Linked DNA regions of Allochromatium vinosum DSM 180. The protein of the gene in region 3 binds, or shares a complex with, the protein of the main gene of each other region. Links are inferred from orthologs where the notes say so. Each region holds a gene or a part of one and is shown on either strand. Other genes may lie near its edges. The genes, in order: sdhA, sdhC and ALVIN_RS08190.

The links.
Region 1: the proteins of ALVIN_RS08190 (region 3) and sdhA are in contact, whole or in part, in a solved structure (PDB 1NEK), measured with the Escherichia coli proteins. The link is inferred for Allochromatium vinosum DSM 180 from one-to-one orthologs.
Region 2: the proteins of ALVIN_RS08190 (region 3) and sdhC are in contact, whole or in part, in a solved structure (PDB 1NEK), measured with the Escherichia coli proteins. The link is inferred for Allochromatium vinosum DSM 180 from one-to-one orthologs.

What each region holds. Positions count from the first base shown.
Region 1 is NC_013851.1:2,244,357-2,247,480, forward strand. Bases 155-3,124 are described here. They hold sdhA (succinate dehydrogenase flavoprotein subunit), read right to left. Parts: upstream 2,537-3,124; coding sequence 773-2,536; downstream 155-772. Other genes in these bases: ALVIN_RS09745 (bacteriohemerythrin), read left to right, coding at 204-623; sdhD (succinate dehydrogenase, hydrophobic membrane anchor protein), read right to left, coding at 2,544-2,888; sdhC (succinate dehydrogenase, cytochrome b556 subunit), read right to left, coding at 2,893-3,124. Outside these bases: ALVIN_RS17110 (helix-turn-helix domain-containing protein), read right to left, coding at 1-25. UniProt on the Escherichia coli protein: Two distinct, membrane-bound, FAD-containing enzymes are responsible for the catalysis of fumarate and succinate interconversion; the fumarate reductase is used in anaerobic growth, and the succinate dehydrogenase is used in aerobic growth.
Region 2 is NC_013851.1:2,245,943-2,248,904, forward strand. Bases 1-2,808 are described here. They hold sdhC (succinate dehydrogenase, cytochrome b556 subunit), read right to left. Parts: upstream 1,694-2,808; coding sequence 1,307-1,693; downstream 1-1,306. Other genes in these bases: sdhA (succinate dehydrogenase flavoprotein subunit), read right to left, coding at 1-950; sdhD (succinate dehydrogenase, hydrophobic membrane anchor protein), read right to left, coding at 958-1,302; ALVIN_RS09765 (HAD family hydrolase), read right to left, coding at 1,764-2,808. In the rest of the region: more of ALVIN_RS09765, read right to left, coding at 2,809-2,962. UniProt on the Escherichia coli protein: Membrane-anchoring subunit of succinate dehydrogenase (SDH).
Region 3 is NC_013851.1:1,914,107-1,917,035, forward strand. The notes cover bases 155-2,929. They hold ALVIN_RS08190 (succinate dehydrogenase iron-sulfur subunit), read right to left. Parts: upstream 2,001-2,929; coding sequence 1,308-2,000; downstream 155-1,307. Other genes in these bases: galE (UDP-glucose 4-epimerase GalE), read right to left, coding at 155-496; ALVIN_RS08180 (protein YgfX), read right to left, coding at 546-1,004; ALVIN_RS08185 (FAD assembly factor SdhE), read right to left, coding at 1,008-1,307; ALVIN_RS08195 (toxic anion resistance protein), read right to left, coding at 2,154-2,929. In the rest of the region: more of galE, read right to left, coding at 1-154. UniProt on the Escherichia coli protein: Two distinct, membrane-bound, FAD-containing enzymes are responsible for the catalysis of fumarate and succinate interconversion; the fumarate reductase is used in anaerobic growth, and the succinate dehydrogenase is used in aerobic growth.

The DNA.
Region 1 (3,124 bases), 330 kb from region 3 along the record:
AGAGTTGGGCGAATTCTGGTTCCACTGTGCGATGACCCCGCTGTTGGTGTGTCCGATGTTCGATTATGTTATTCGGCCCGACGCTGCGAGTGACTTTAGCAAATCCAGTGCGAATCGCCGGGCGCATTGGGCTATGATCAAGCCGAGTCAGGCGCCGACCCCGCGCGCCGGGTTCATGAGTTCCAATCCAGACTGGGTGTCACATGTTAAGAGACTGGTCCGACGTCTACTCGATCGGCATCGCCGAGATCGACGAGCAACACCGCGGCTTCTTCGAAGCGGCTCACCGTTTGTACGAGGACATCCTCGATCGCGAGGGTCGCAACGCTGTCGTCGAGGCGATCACCTTCATGCGCGACTATGCCAATCGGCACTTCGAAACCGAAGAAGCCTTCATGCGCGAGCACGACTATCCCGGACTCAAGGATCACCTGCGCCAGCATGCGGCCTTCTTCCGTCGCCTCGACGAGCTGGAGAACGATCTCATGATCTTCGGTCCCAGCCAGGATCTCGCCGACCGTGCGCTCGACATCACCCAGGATTGGCTCATCGATCATATCGCCGATGAGGACATGCTGTATTCGCTGCATGTCAAAACGGGAGACGCTCGGGTGACGATCTGAGGCTCCCGCTCCGACACAAAGCGAGTTCATGCGCGTCCGGTGGACAAGCATAGCGCAGTCCAGCCGGATTGTTTCAATCGAAATGGATCCTTGATACGGGCGGCGATTGATTTGGCCGCCCGGGCGGGGTATGGCCTGACGGCCCTTCGTCAGTACACCCGTTCCTTCGGGGGGAAGGACTCGACGGTCAGCGGCTTGGTACGCACCGGCTTGTAGTCCATGCGGTCGCCGTCCTGATAATAGAGACTGTGCTTGAGCCAGACCTGATCGTCGCGTTCGGGATAGTCGGGGCGTGAGTGCGCGCCACGACTCTCCTGACGATGCAGGGCGGAGACGGCGATCGACAGACCCACATCGACCATGTTCTCCAGCTCCAGCGCCTCGATGCGCGCGGTGTTGAAGACCTTGGAGTGATCGGTCAAACGCACCTCGGGCAGCCGGTCGCGCAGCGCGCGCAGACGCTCGACGCCTTCGGACATGATCTCCTCGGTGCGGAAGACGCCGGCATGGTCTTCCATGCACTTTCGGAACTCGGCGCGCAGTTCCTGCACCGTGGCCCCCTCACCCTTCTGCTCCCAGCGCGTCAGCCGCGCCATCGCCTGATCCAGGCTCGCCGAATCGGCGGCGCGCTGGTAGGGGTTCTCGCGCACGAAGTCGATGATGTCCTTGCCCGCCAGACGCCCGAACACCAGGATGTCCAGCAGCGAGTTGCCGCCGAGACGGTTGGCGCCGTGTACAGAGGCACAGGCGCATTCGCCCGCCGCGTAGAGTCCGACCACGACCTCCTCGGAACCCGTGCCCGCCGGCATGGCCACGCGCCCGAAGCGGTCGGTCGGGATGCCGCCCATCGCATAGTGCGCGGTCGGGAACACCGGGATGGGTTCGACGACCGGATCGCAACCGGCGAAAATCTTGCTCGACTCGCGGATGCCCGGCAGCCGCTTGGCGATGACCGACTCGCCGAGATGGTCGAGCTTGAGCATCACATAGTCGCCGTTCTCACCGCAGCCGCGTCCTTCCTTGACCTCGGTGACGATGGCGCGCGAGACCACGTCGCGGCTGGCCAGATCCTTGGCGCGCGGCGCATAGCGCTCCATGAAGCGTTCGCCATGCTTGTTGACGAGATAGCCGCCCTCGCCGCGCGTGCCCTCGGTGATGAGCATGCCCTTGCCGGCGATGCCGGTCGGATGGAACTGGAAGAACTCCATGTCCATCAGCGGGATGCCGGCACGCAGGGCCATGGCGCAGCCGTCGCCGGTGTTGATGTGGGCGTTGGACGTGGTGCGGAACACCTGACCACAGCCCCCGGTCGCCAGCAGTGTGGCCTTGGATTCGATCAGCAGCGGCTCGCCGGTCTCGATCTCCAGCACCAGGGCGCCGCAGATGATGCCCTCGGCGTCGCGCACCAGATCGATGGCGAAGAACTCGTCGAAGAAGTGCGTGCGGGCGCGGATGTTCTGCTGATAGAGCGTATGCAGGATGGCGTGTCCGGTGCGATCCGCCGCCGCACAGGTGCGCGCGGCCTGATCGCCGCCGAAGTTCTGGCTCTGGCCGCCGAAGGGGCGCTGATAGATCTTGCCGTTGTCCAGGCGCGAGAAGGGCACGCCCGCGTGCTCCAGCTCATAGACGGTCGGAATGGCCTCGCGGCACATGAACTCGATGGCGTCCTGGTCGCCCAGATAGTCCGAACCCTTGACGGTGTCGAACATGTGCCAGTGCCAGGAGTCGGGCAGCACGTTGGCGAGCGCCGCGTTCACGCCGCCCTGTGCGGCCACGGTGTGCGAGCGGGTCGGAAACACCTTGGAGACGACGGCCACGCGCAGATCCGCGCCGGCCAGTTGCAGCGCCGCATTCAGGCCCGCGCCGCCGGCGCCGATGATGAGGGCGTCGAAATGACGTGTTGGAAGACTCATACGGAACTCAACCCCCGATGCCGGCAGTGATGATCGCCTTCACGAACCAGAGTCCGGAGGCGACGATGATGAAGACGAACCAGGTCATGAGACCCACGCGCAGATTGGTGAGACGCACATAATCGATCAGCACGTCGCGGATGCCGACCCAGGCATGGGCGAGCACCAGCGGCACGCCGAGCATCAGCGCCATGGCGACCAGCGGATGCGCCACCCAGGCCACCAGTTCGGCGTGGTCGGCGGGGGCGTCGAAGATGAATTTGAGCAGCAGATAGCCCGCGAGAAAGGACAGATAAATGGCCGTGGTGCGCTGCAACAGCCAGGCCATGAGTCCGGATGCTTGACGACTCATGCGTTCAGTCTCCCAGCAGGAACGACAGGATGATGGACAGCACCAGCAGCACAGGCGCCGCATAGAGCGTGAGACGGGCGGTTTCGCGCGCCATCGCACGATCGAGGCCGACGCCGTAGTCCAGGAAGAGATGACGGATCCCGGCGACCAGATGATGGAACAGCGCCCAGAGCAGTCCGAGCAGAACCAGCTTGATCAGCCAGGTATCCAGAACGGCGGCGGTCGCCGCGAAGCCT
Region 2 (2,962 bases), 330 kb from region 3 along the record:
AGATGGTCGAGCTTGAGCATCACATAGTCGCCGTTCTCACCGCAGCCGCGTCCTTCCTTGACCTCGGTGACGATGGCGCGCGAGACCACGTCGCGGCTGGCCAGATCCTTGGCGCGCGGCGCATAGCGCTCCATGAAGCGTTCGCCATGCTTGTTGACGAGATAGCCGCCCTCGCCGCGCGTGCCCTCGGTGATGAGCATGCCCTTGCCGGCGATGCCGGTCGGATGGAACTGGAAGAACTCCATGTCCATCAGCGGGATGCCGGCACGCAGGGCCATGGCGCAGCCGTCGCCGGTGTTGATGTGGGCGTTGGACGTGGTGCGGAACACCTGACCACAGCCCCCGGTCGCCAGCAGTGTGGCCTTGGATTCGATCAGCAGCGGCTCGCCGGTCTCGATCTCCAGCACCAGGGCGCCGCAGATGATGCCCTCGGCGTCGCGCACCAGATCGATGGCGAAGAACTCGTCGAAGAAGTGCGTGCGGGCGCGGATGTTCTGCTGATAGAGCGTATGCAGGATGGCGTGTCCGGTGCGATCCGCCGCCGCACAGGTGCGCGCGGCCTGATCGCCGCCGAAGTTCTGGCTCTGGCCGCCGAAGGGGCGCTGATAGATCTTGCCGTTGTCCAGGCGCGAGAAGGGCACGCCCGCGTGCTCCAGCTCATAGACGGTCGGAATGGCCTCGCGGCACATGAACTCGATGGCGTCCTGGTCGCCCAGATAGTCCGAACCCTTGACGGTGTCGAACATGTGCCAGTGCCAGGAGTCGGGCAGCACGTTGGCGAGCGCCGCGTTCACGCCGCCCTGTGCGGCCACGGTGTGCGAGCGGGTCGGAAACACCTTGGAGACGACGGCCACGCGCAGATCCGCGCCGGCCAGTTGCAGCGCCGCATTCAGGCCCGCGCCGCCGGCGCCGATGATGAGGGCGTCGAAATGACGTGTTGGAAGACTCATACGGAACTCAACCCCCGATGCCGGCAGTGATGATCGCCTTCACGAACCAGAGTCCGGAGGCGACGATGATGAAGACGAACCAGGTCATGAGACCCACGCGCAGATTGGTGAGACGCACATAATCGATCAGCACGTCGCGGATGCCGACCCAGGCATGGGCGAGCACCAGCGGCACGCCGAGCATCAGCGCCATGGCGACCAGCGGATGCGCCACCCAGGCCACCAGTTCGGCGTGGTCGGCGGGGGCGTCGAAGATGAATTTGAGCAGCAGATAGCCCGCGAGAAAGGACAGATAAATGGCCGTGGTGCGCTGCAACAGCCAGGCCATGAGTCCGGATGCTTGACGACTCATGCGTTCAGTCTCCCAGCAGGAACGACAGGATGATGGACAGCACCAGCAGCACAGGCGCCGCATAGAGCGTGAGACGGGCGGTTTCGCGCGCCATCGCACGATCGAGGCCGACGCCGTAGTCCAGGAAGAGATGACGGATCCCGGCGACCAGATGATGGAACAGCGCCCAGAGCAGTCCGAGCAGAACCAGCTTGATCAGCCAGGTATCCAGAACGGCGGCGGTCGCCGCGAAGCCTTCGGGGCTGGACAGAGCCTGATGGAACAGGATGGCGACGATCGGGATCGTGAGCACCATCAGTACACCACTGACGCGGTGGAGAATGGAGACGATACCTGACAGCGGCAGCTTGATCCGCAACAGGTCGAGAAACACGGGTCTGGGAGTAGTCATCTTGGAAGGGATCCAGTCTTTTGTGCGGCGCAACAGAATATCGATTTGTCACCCGGTCCGGCAACTGCTATCACATTCGCAGCATGGCACGGGCGGCCCGGAGCATCGGCGTCGGCAGTCGCTGCTTGAGCCACATCAGCGCCGGATAGGGCAGGAAGCGTACCAGCGCGCGCGGATGGACGGCACGCAGCAGTCCGGAGACGCGGTTGGCCTTGGACGACATCAGGAGGCGCACCGGGGGCGCGCTGTTGACCAGACTGCCCTGACGCCAGCGGGTGATGGCCCCTCGTCGGGTGCCCGGACTCAGATGATAGGTCAGGGCCTCGCCGAGACTCAGGGCCGGGGCGAAGGGCAGCAGGCGTCCGGTCGGGTCGGGCGAATAGGGGAAGTCGCCGATCTCGCGTGCGAGCAGTACGCTCGGGCGCTCGACCAGGAATTCCAGACGGCTGAAGTAATGAGGCATGAGGGCCATGATCTCAGCCGGCGTGAGCCATCGGCTGAGACTGTCGCTGAAGGCGTGGATGCCGGCGCGAAATGCGCTCAGACCCCATTCCCGGATCTCGGCGCCCTCGGCGTTGAGGATGGGGTGATGGACGCCGGCGCGCGCTTCGTAGCCCAGAGTGCTGCCGTGATCGGCCGCCGTGAAGCATTCGACGATCTCGCGCAGGGCGGTCGGATCGCGCCAGAACTGGCCGGGCTGGAAGGCGAAGGCCGTCTTGCGGTTGCTCGCGGCGCCGGCGCGTGCCTGGCCCATCAGGCCCCAGTAGAGGCCGTGCAGGCTGACCCGGTTAGGCTCATCGCCGTTCAGGATGGCGTGCAGCGAATCCTGGATGGTCCCGCTCCAGCCGACATCGACCAGACAGACCGGATCGCTTGTGGTCAGCCCTTCCTGATCCAGATAGTCCAGCAGACGGGCGCGCTCCAGCGCGGCCTGTTCGAGGACGAGCGCCTTGAGTTCGGGGTTCGAGACGAACAGCGTGCGCAGACGCCGCCGGGTGCGGTCATCGAGCGGTGTATCGGGTGATCCAGTCAGGCCCGTGGCCGCCTGGAGCCGTTCAATCAGGGTCTCGGGCCGGGCGCTCAGACGATGGGCGATGTCGATGAGCGACATCTCGCGGTGCGAGACCAGGATCCAGTCGACCAGTGCCTCGTAATCCTGATCGACACAGCGATGACAGGCCAGACGCGAGACGTGCAGATAGCGCGTCTCCAGATCCGCCGGCCCGAGCCGACGGGCGATGTCGAGCAGCACCTGTCCGTCGCGGGCGA
Region 3 (2,929 bases):
CGGAGACATGCAGATCGTGCAGGATCTCCTCGATGAACAGCTTCGAGCGCCCATAGGGATTGGTCGCCCCGACGGGGAAATCCTCACGGATCGGCACGCTCGTCGGATCGCCATAGACGGTCGCCGATGAGCTGAAGACGAGGTTGCGCACCCCGGCTTCGGCCATCACCTGACAGAGCGTCAGGGTGCCCTGGACGTTGTTGTCGTAATACTCCAATGGCTGCGCCACCGACTCACCCACCGCCTTGAGTCCGGCGAAATGGATCACGGCATCGAACCGGCCCTGGCTGAAGATCTCGCCGAGGGCTTCACGATCGCGCAGATCGACCTCGAAGAAGCCCACAGCCTGCCCCGTGATCTCGCCGACACGGCGCAGGGACTCCTCCCGGCTGTTGCAGAGATTGTCGATTACTACGACATGGATACCCGCCTGCAGCAGCTCCAGGCATGTGTGGCTGCCGATGTAGCCGGCCCCGCCGGTCACTAGAACTCGCATGTCTTGTGTGCTCCGTTCAGTCCGAATGAAATCCGCTGTTACTCGACCTTCAGGCTATCTCAACACGCTCGCCGGCGAGTCGCAAACGTTGGCGCAGACGGCGCAGCGTCTCGGGATCGAGCGAGTCCGGGGGCAGCGCCAGCGTGCGTCGCCGCCACCAGGAACCCTCGACGATGAACACGAGCGCCACGCCCAGCGTACTGACGAAGGTCGCGGGCGAGAGCCGGGCTTCGATCTCGCGTCCGGAGACGAGCCTCAGCGTCCAGAATCCATCCGGGTGCCAGATTGCGCACCGGATCGACCAAGGCGCACGCCCGAGCACATCACCCAACAGCGTCAGCAGGGCGCCCAGCAATACGGCCGAGATCAGCGGCAGAGTCAGCCAGCCGAGCGGTAGCGCCAGGATCACAGCCAGCGCCAGCATCGGTGTTGCAACGGCCAGGAACACGAGCCGGCGCGAAACACGCGGGAACAGTACGAGTGGCGGATACGCTCGATGCGTATCCATGGACTAGACTGCGCGTGGCGACTCGCTCACGACCGCGAGGATCCGTGCAACGAGTGCACGCTGACGCGGTTCGGGCGGCTCGGAACGCTCCATGAACCAGTCGCTCAGATGCGGATCCGGTTCGCCGAGTAGCGCCAGGAAATCCTGCCGCTCGCTCTCGGACAACTCGGCATAGCCGAGATCGAGAAAGCGCGCGAGCAGATGATCCAGCTCCAGCATCCCGCGCCGACACTGCCAGCGCAGACGTTGCAGCTCCCGTGCGTCATCGGTGGGAAGCGGCCGTGATTCGCTCGGGTCAACCACTTATAGCCCCTTTTCGAGCATCAGCTCCTTGATGTGCCCGATGGCGCGGGTCGGATTGAGTCCCTTGGGACAGACCTCGACGCAGTTCATGATGCTGTGGCAGCGGAACAGCTTGTACGGTCCTTCCAGCGCATCGAGCCGCTCTTCGGTCGCCTGATCGCGGCTGTCGGCCAGGAAGCGCCAGGACTGCAACAGTGCCGCCGGCCCATGGAACTTGTCGGGATTCCACCAGAACGACGGACAGGCGGTGGAACAGCAGCCGCAGAGGATGCACTCATAGAGTCCGTCGAGCTTGTCGCGATCAGCCGGACTCTGCGGGATCTCCTGCTCGGGCAGCGGATCCTTGCGCACCAGATAGGGCTTGACCGCGCGATACTGTTCGTAGAACTGGGTCATGTCGACGACCAGATCGCGGATGACCGGACGCCCCGGCAACGGACGCACCGCGATCGGCGTCTTCAGCTCAGTGATCGGCGTGACACAGGCCAGCACGTTGCGACCATTGGCGTTGACCGCGTCCGACCCGCAGACACCCTCGCCGCAGGAGTGACGAAAGCTGAAGGACTCGTCTTGCTTCTTCACTTCCAGCAGTGCATCACGCAACATCATGCCCTGGAAGGTCTTGACCTCGTAGTCCTGCATCCGGGGACGCGGGTCGGTGTCCGGATTGTAGCGATATACGCTGATTCTCATCGTCGATACCCGAGACGGTTGGCTGTTGGAGACTGGGCGAATACGCGGCGATCCAGAGGCTTCGGACGATTCGCGCTAACCTGTGCATCCTACCTGTTTTGTGCGCCGCAATAAAACAGCCGGATCTCCTGGTTAACCGCACGGCCCCCGATCCTACTGAGTGATCGCCCGACCCACTTGGGCGGCATCGCCCTTGTCCATGCGCTGGATGGCGGCATCGCCCTGATTCGCCAGCACTTCAAGACGGTCGATCTGGGCATCGAGCTGGGGCAGCGCCTCGCGCCGGTAACGCGAGACCTCATCGATGGCACCGATCACGTCCGTGAACGCCTGCTCCAACTGTTTCATGTCGAGCACCGTGGATGCGGCGCGATTCTGGATCTCCACGCCCTGGGTGCGCAGCGCCTTGGCGGTGCCGGCGATCAGATTCGAAGTCGTGGTGTTCAGGGCTTCCACCCGATCCAGCACCAGACGCTGATTGGCCAGCGCCAGCGCCACCGTGACCGCGACATTCAGGGCCGAGACCGTGACATTGATGGCCCGATCCACGCCGCGCATCAGCTCGCGGTTGTTCCGGATGACCACTTCCAGAGCCATGATGCCCTGCTGACTGACCGCCAGCTGCTGTTGCAGATCCAGGATGCGCTGGCGTAGCGGAAACAGCAGTTCCTCATCGAGAAAACGGCGCTTGGGATCGTCCTGGGGCAGCTCCAGCGCCTTGTCTTCCAGACGCCGGTCGATGATCCGGCCCAGCCCGATCTGGCGGCGCAACTGATCCAGGCTGTCGCGCAGTGACTGCTGATCGTCGCTCAGGGTCAGGTTGTCCCGATGCAGCATCTGCTTGCCGGACTCCAGATCCTTGATGATGCCGTCGAGCGCCTCCTGCGCCGTCTCGAATTTCTGGAAATAGCGTTGCAGCGGCGTGCCGA